DNA from 3 places in the Pseudoalteromonas sp. ND6B genome. Region 1 is predicted to be linked to each of the others. Evidence: predicted binding sites of a transcription regulator. Region 1 holds the regulator's gene; each other region holds the start of a gene.
The links. Region 1 encodes sigma-54, which starts transcription at its own class of promoters, with help from an activator protein. Its sites were predicted from a motif close to GTTGGCACGNNNNTNGNNT; they were not measured.
Positions count from the first base shown of each region.

Region 2: hmpA (NO-inducible flavohemoprotein) is a predicted target of sigma-54. The motif match lies at 1,451-1,469, and genes of this name have one in related genera.
Region 3: flgB (flagellar basal body rod protein FlgB) is a predicted target of sigma-54. The motif match lies at 1,080-1,098, and genes of this name have one in related genera.

Region 1 is NZ_JQFL01000080.1:29,490-31,765, reverse strand. Features, by position in the region: gene ptsN (PTS IIA-like nitrogen regulatory protein PtsN) at 1-199, opposite strand, end outside; gene hpf (ribosome hibernation promoting factor) at 204-491, opposite strand; gene ND6B_RS01835 (RNA polymerase factor sigma-54) at 518-2,017, opposite strand.
Region 2 is NZ_JQFL01000013.1:74,981-77,256, reverse strand. Features, by position in the region: gene norR (nitric oxide reductase transcriptional regulator NorR) at 1-1,344, opposite strand, end outside; gene hmpA (NO-inducible flavohemoprotein) at 1,510-2,276, shown strand, end outside.
Region 3 is NZ_JQFL01000073.1:11,511-13,786, forward strand. Features, by position in the region: gene ND6B_RS03030 (flagellar hook assembly protein FlgD) at 1-188, opposite strand, end outside; gene flgC (flagellar basal body rod protein FlgC) at 202-633, opposite strand; gene flgB (flagellar basal body rod protein FlgB) at 636-1,046, opposite strand; gene ND6B_RS03015 (CheR family methyltransferase) at 1,176-2,006, opposite strand; gene ND6B_RS03010 (chemotaxis protein) at 2,027-2,276, opposite strand, start outside.

The DNA.
Region 1 (2,276 bases):
GTGGAATAGCAATGCCTCGGCCAATGCCTGTACTTCCAAGCTTTTCTCTTGCAGTTAATGCATTAAGAATATCTTGTTGTGTTAAATAGGGCAGCTTATTGTGAGCCAATTCACTGATAAATTCTAAAATTCTTTTTTTACTATTAAAAAGGACCGCAGCTTTACTGCAGTCCTGACAGATAAGTGAGCTTAGTTTCATAGTGTTAGTGTCGAGCAAGTTTCTCTTTGTGTTTAATTACTTGACGATCTAGCTTGTCAATGAGCGAGTCTATAGCGGCATACATATCTTGATGCTCAGTAGAGGCAAAAATCTCAGCGCCACTTACATGAACGGTTGCTTCAGCTTTTTGGTTTAGTTTTTCTACATCGAGAATAACGTGCACATTCGTTATGTGATCAGTGTGCCTCTGTAACTTCGAAAATTTACTATTTACGTAGTCTCTAAGCGAGTCGGTAATATCTACATGGCGACCAGTTAAATTCAGTTGCATAAACATTTTCCTCTTTGTTGTACGCCTTAAATCAAACTTTTACGTTGATTAGACGGGGGAATAGCTAGAGATTCGCGATATTTTGCTATAGTTCTCCTCGCTACTTTAATTCCTTGCTCTGCCAATATATCTGCAATTTTACTATCACTCAATGGTTTAGCTGAGTTTTCTGCAGCGATTAATTTTTTAATTAATGCACGTATTGCTGTTGATGAACATTCGCCACCATTTTCAGTACTTACATGGCTTGAAAAGAAATATTTAAGCTCAAAAATGCCACGTGGTGTATGCATGTATTTTTGCGTAGTAACACGCGATATAGTCGACTCATGCATTTCCACCATTTCAGCCACATCGTTAAGCACCATAGGCTTCATAGCCTCAGGACCGTGTTCAAAAAAGGCCTGTTGCTGTTGCACAATACAGTTGGTTACTTTAAGTAGCGTGTCATTTCTACTTTCTAAGCTTTTTATAAACCATTTAGCCTCTTGTAAGTGCGAGCGAATAAACTGGCTATCACCACTTGATTTAACCGTACGCGACATAGCTGCATATTGGCTATTTACTCTGATCTTAGGCATGCTATCTGGGTTTAATTCAACTACCCAACGACCTTTAACTTTCTTAACCGACACATCAGGAATAACGTATTCAGACTCTTCTCTAACAATAGTGTCTGCCGGTTTTGGGCTGAGCGTATGAATCAACGTCATGATTTCTTTAAGCTCATCTTCTTTAAGCTTTGTTTTTTTCATCAACGTGCGATAGTCACGTGCAGCAAGTAAATCAATATGATCGGTTAAGATCATTTTTGTTTCGTTTAAAAAAGGTGTGTCTTTATCAAATTGATTTAGCTGAATACACAAGCACTCTTGTAAACTACGCGCGGCTATTCCCACTGGATCAAATAGTTGAATACGCTTTAGTACCGCTTCTATTTCGTCAAGTTCAACTTCATCTTCGCCGTCGTTTTCTTGGTTAAAGCTTTCTAATATTTCTTCACAGCTAAGGGTTAGAATCCCTGAGTCGTCCACAGCTTCTACAATTGCAATAGCTATCGCTTCATCGGTAGGACTAAACGGCGTCAGTTGAAGTTGCCACATTAAATACTCATGCAGCGTTTCAGTCGAAGAGCCTTGATAAATAGATTCATCTTCTGGCATTGGGCCCGATGAAGAGGCAGGCGCAGCGCTCATATATTCATCCCAAGTAACATCCATAGCCATATCATCGCTAATGGTGTCTTTGGTCATTGCTTCGCCGCTATCTTGCTCATACTCGCTAGGTTTATCGTCAGCTGAGGCACTTAGCGTTAAGTCATCGTTATCGGCTTTTTGTTCGTTTTTACCTGCAGTGTCTTCGCTGTAATCGTGTTCTTCAACTTCAAGCAAGGGGTTGCTATCGAGCGCTTCTTGAATTTCTTGCTGGAGATCCAATGTACTGAGTTGCAATAAGCGAATTGCTTGTTGCAACTGTGGAGTCATTGTAAGTTGCTGGCCCATGCGCAGCTGTAATGATTGCCTCATTTATCTCTAACAATCCTTTTAAATTACGGTCTGTTGACCTTTACGGATTAAAATTTGTTCAAACTAGGGGCGGTTTAATTGCGGCGCGAGGTTTGTAACCTAGTGGGCTAAGTCAAAACCGAGCAAAGCTTCCGCGTCCTGCTCACGCTCCTTACCTACATCCATGTAGGCAACAAAGAGTAAATCGTCCCTAGGCAGAACCCGAAGGGCAGCGCCTGTTTGGCATTGATGCTGCGTTATCGCCTATTTATGGGGAATA
Region 2 (2,276 bases), on a different contig from region 1:
GTTAACAGCGCTTAAATTTAGCTCACAATGCGCAGGTTCAATAGTAATAATTGGTTGCTGCCACTGATGTTGTTTAGCCTTTAATGCAGCCCGATTAATCACATGCTCAAGCTCCCTCACATTGCCTGGCCAGTCATATTTTTTAAGCAGCAGTTGCGTTTCAATACTGAGTTTTAGCTGTTTAATAGCGAGCTTGCGGGCTGTTTTTTCTGCAAAATAACCGGCTAATAAAATAACATCTTCATCACGGGCTTTCAATGGAGCGACTGTGAGTGGATAAACACTTAATCGATGGTACAAATCGGCGCGAAACCGTCCTTGTGTTACTTCGTGTTTTAGGTCGCGATTGGTTGCTGCAATCACTCTAACATCGACATATTTAAGTTCATCTTCGCCAACGGTTTGTACTTCGCCACTTTGCAGTACGCGTAATAATTTACTTTGCATAGCCAGAGGCAGCTCGCCGATTTCATCTAAAAATAAGGTGCCGCCATCGGCTAACTGAAATTTACCTTGGCGGGCATTTTGGGCGCCGGTAAAAGCGCCTTTTGCATGGCCAAAAAATTCACTTTCTGCGAGGTTTTCAGGCAGTGATGCACAATTTAAATGAATTAATGGCTGATCTTTACGTGCGGAGTGTAAGTGAATATTACGTGCCACCAACTCTTTGCCGACCCCAGTATCACCTAAAATAAGGACACTAAAGTTTGATGCCGCAACCAGTTTTATCTCATTTTTAAGCGTTTGTATTGCAGAGCTTTGGCCAATAATTTCACCACCATCACGTTTGAGCGCCTCACGGTTTAACGCTTGTACTAATTCACTAGAGTGCTGCGCATGTTGTTTGTAATGGGCAAGCTCTAGGGCTGTTTTAAAGTGCGCACTGCACAAGGTTTGTAAGGTGTTGAGTGTATCAGTGGTAATACCGTCAAACGCATTGGCGTTAAGGCTATCAAAGGTCAGAATGCCAAGTAGTGCGTTTTTATCATAAAGGGGTAACCCTAAGCAGGCATGCACTGGAATATCACCGGTTTTAGCCAGTAGTAGCCCGTCGTATGGATCAGGTAGTGGACAGTCATGTGCAAATTGCAGAGCCAAACGACTACTGCAGATGGCTTTAAGGCGAGGATGCTCCGCAATATCAAAACGTCGTCCTAGGCTATCGGGCATAAGGCCTTTAATGGCTAAGGGTTTTAATTGCTCACCTTGGCGAATCAATAATGCACTGGCATCGCTGGGAATAACACGTTCAACCGTGGCTAAAAGTTGCTCAAAACTGTGAGCATGTAACGTACTTTGCGCAAGTTCTAATGCAACTTGCGTCAGGTTGAATTGTTGGTTCATGTCAAAATGACCTGTTAGTGTATTTTTACAGGTTTTATAGTAGGTCATAAAGACTCATCTTGTAAAGCGAGTTAATTTAACCTGTTGAATATTATAGGTTTAATTAGTTGGCACGCTCTGTGTAATGCTAAATGCAAGCAGTTAGTTATTACATAGGAAATAAACATGTTATCCGATAAAACCATACAAATAGTTAAAAGCACGGTGCCATTGCTTGCAGAGGCAGGTACGGTCGTAACCGATCATTTTTACAAGCGCATGTTTAGTCATAATCCCGAACTTAAACATATTTTTAATATGACTAATCAAGAAACGGGTCGTCAGCAATTTGCATTATTTAATGCATTGGCTGCGTACGCGCAAAATATTGATAATTTAGCCGTGTTAAAAGAGGCGCTAGCGCGAATTAATCATAAGCATACCAGCTTAAATATTTTACCTGAGCATTATCCTATTGTGGGCGCACATTTAATCGGTACGTTAAAAGAGCTTATTCCTGAGCAGTTTACTGCCGATGTTGAATATGCGTGGCGCGAAGCCTACGGTGTACTTGCTGATATTTGTATTACCGAAGAAGCGGCATTGTATGCGCACAGTAAAAACAACCATGGTGGCTGGGCAGGCACGCGCCAGTTTGAAATTACTGATAAACATATTGAATCTGAATTCGTAACTAGTTTTACGCTGACACCTGTGGATGGTAAAGCAGTTATTACCTACAAGCCAGGACAGTACATTGGCATTAAAGTTAAGCCTGAGGGCGCAGAATATGAAGAGATCCGCCAGTATTCTATTTCGCAAAAGAGCAATGCTAAAAACTATCGTATTAGCGTTAAAAAAGAGTGCCAACCAAAGCCTGGCGTGGTGTCTAATTATTTACACTCACTAGAGCAAGGCGCACGAGTAGAGTTATACCCGCCAGCGGGAGATTT
Region 3 (2,276 bases), on a different contig from region 1:
GTCATTTGTGCAATCATCTGATCGTTATCAGCTGGTTTGCTGGGATCTTGATATGACAACTGCTGTGTTAACAACGAAAAGAAATCTTCTTGGGTTAACGCATCACTCTCTTCTTTTTTTGGCACTTGCTTATCTTGCCAACGTAAAGAGTCCATGTAGGATGAAGAAGTACTAATATCGTTACTCATGAGCTACCCTCAGTTACCGCTGACCTAACAGCAGTGTTTTACTTAACATTTGCTTAGCTGCATCAGCAACTTGAACATTTGTCTGATAAGAGCGAGAAGCAGAAATCATATTTGCCATCTCCTCAACAACATTCACGTTGGGTTTGTAAATATATCCATTTTCATCCGCACTCGGGTGATTTGGGTTATATTCGATTTGTAGTGGTTTATTACTTTCAACCACTCCTAACACTTTTACACCAACGGCAGAGCCCTGTGGGTTGCTTGCTGACGCTGACGCTTTTGTTAGCTCCGCAGCAAATACAGGTTGTCGCGCTCGGTACGTCTCATTTTGTGAAGAGCTAATTGTATTGGCATTAGAGATATTACTTGCCGTGGTATTTAATCGCACGTTTTGCGCGCTCATACCAGAACCAGCAATATCAAACACATTATATAAACTCATAATTAGGCTCCTTGACTACCGAGGGCTTTTTTCAGGCCTTTAAATTTACCATTAAGAAACTGGACACTGGCCTGATACTCCATAGCATTCTGTGTATACAAGTTCCGTTCCACTTGTATATCAACAGAGTTGCCATCACCTGTATCTGTTTGATTTGGCGTACGAAATAGTTCATTACTACCTACACTACGGGTACCACCGGCAATGTGTTTTTCATTGGTTCTTACCATGGTATTGCCGCTTAGTTGGTTGGACTTTGCCGTTTTTAATGCTGAGGCAAAGTCGATATCTTTTGCTTTATAGCCGGGCGTATCAGCATTTGCGATATTAGTAGCGAGCATTTCTGCTCTTTGCGAACGGATCAACATCGCATGCGGATGCACGCCTAATGCTTTATCAAAACTGATAGCCATAACTACCTCCAAAAAATTGACTCAGTACCGATAAAGCAATAAATGAGCCAGCAGTGAAAATAGTGATGATAAAAACAAAAAACGACGCAATAGGCGTCGTTTAGAGGAGGGATAATATATTAATGAAGGTCATTTCTTTTGATAAATGATACCAGGGTTACAACGCACCATATCAAAGTCAGTACTTAAACCAGACATAGACTCCGACGCACCTAAAAATAAATACCCCTTAGGGTTAAGTGCTTGAGAGAATTGTGCAATTATTTTGGCTTTCACCTCAGGTGAAAAGTAAATTAAAACATTACGGCAAAATATAATATCGAACTTACCCATTAAAGCGTACGAATCGAGCAAATTTAAATGCCTAAAGCTCACTTGCTTTTTCAATGAATCAACCACTTTTGCCATACCATTGCCGCTGTCTTTAAAAAACTTTTTACGACGTTCAGCAGAGAGTCCGCGAGCCAATGCCAATGCATCATATTCAGCATGTTTACACATATCAAGCATGGTATTTGATATATCTGTACCAATTATTTGTGCACCCATTTTTAAAACACCAGGGCTGCTGGATTGAAACTCAGCAACCGACATCGCTATTGAGTAGGGTTCTTGTCCTGATGAGCTCGCCGCAGACCATATTTTTAATGGCCTATTTAACGTTTTAAACTCAGGGAATAATCTGGTTTTAAGTAACTCAAACGGATACTGATCTCTAAACCACAATGTCTCATTGGTTGTCATGGCATCAACAACAGCTGCGCGCAACTGGCGCTCATGCACACCGAGAGTTTTACTTACCAATTCAGACAACGATTCAACATTAAATCGAGACATTAATGGTGCCAAACGGCTCTTTACCAAATACTGCTTATTTTCACCTAAAACAATACCGCACTGTTGTTCTAAAAATAAGCGAAATTGATCGTATTCGTTTTGCTGCAAATCTTTATTAGTCAAATCAATAACACCTATGTTTATTAATCACGATGAACCCATTTATTAACGGCTGTTGCAAGCTCGTCTGGGTTAAATTTTGCAATAAAATCATCTGCTCCTACTTTTTCAATCATCGCTTGATTGAAAACACCACTCAATGATGTGTGTAAAATCACATGTAGTGGCGCAAGTTTAGGATTAGCTTTGATTTCTGCAGTCAGCGTGTAACCATCCATTTCTGGCATTTCTACATCAGAAATCAGTAGCCCTACTCGCTCTGTAATATCATTT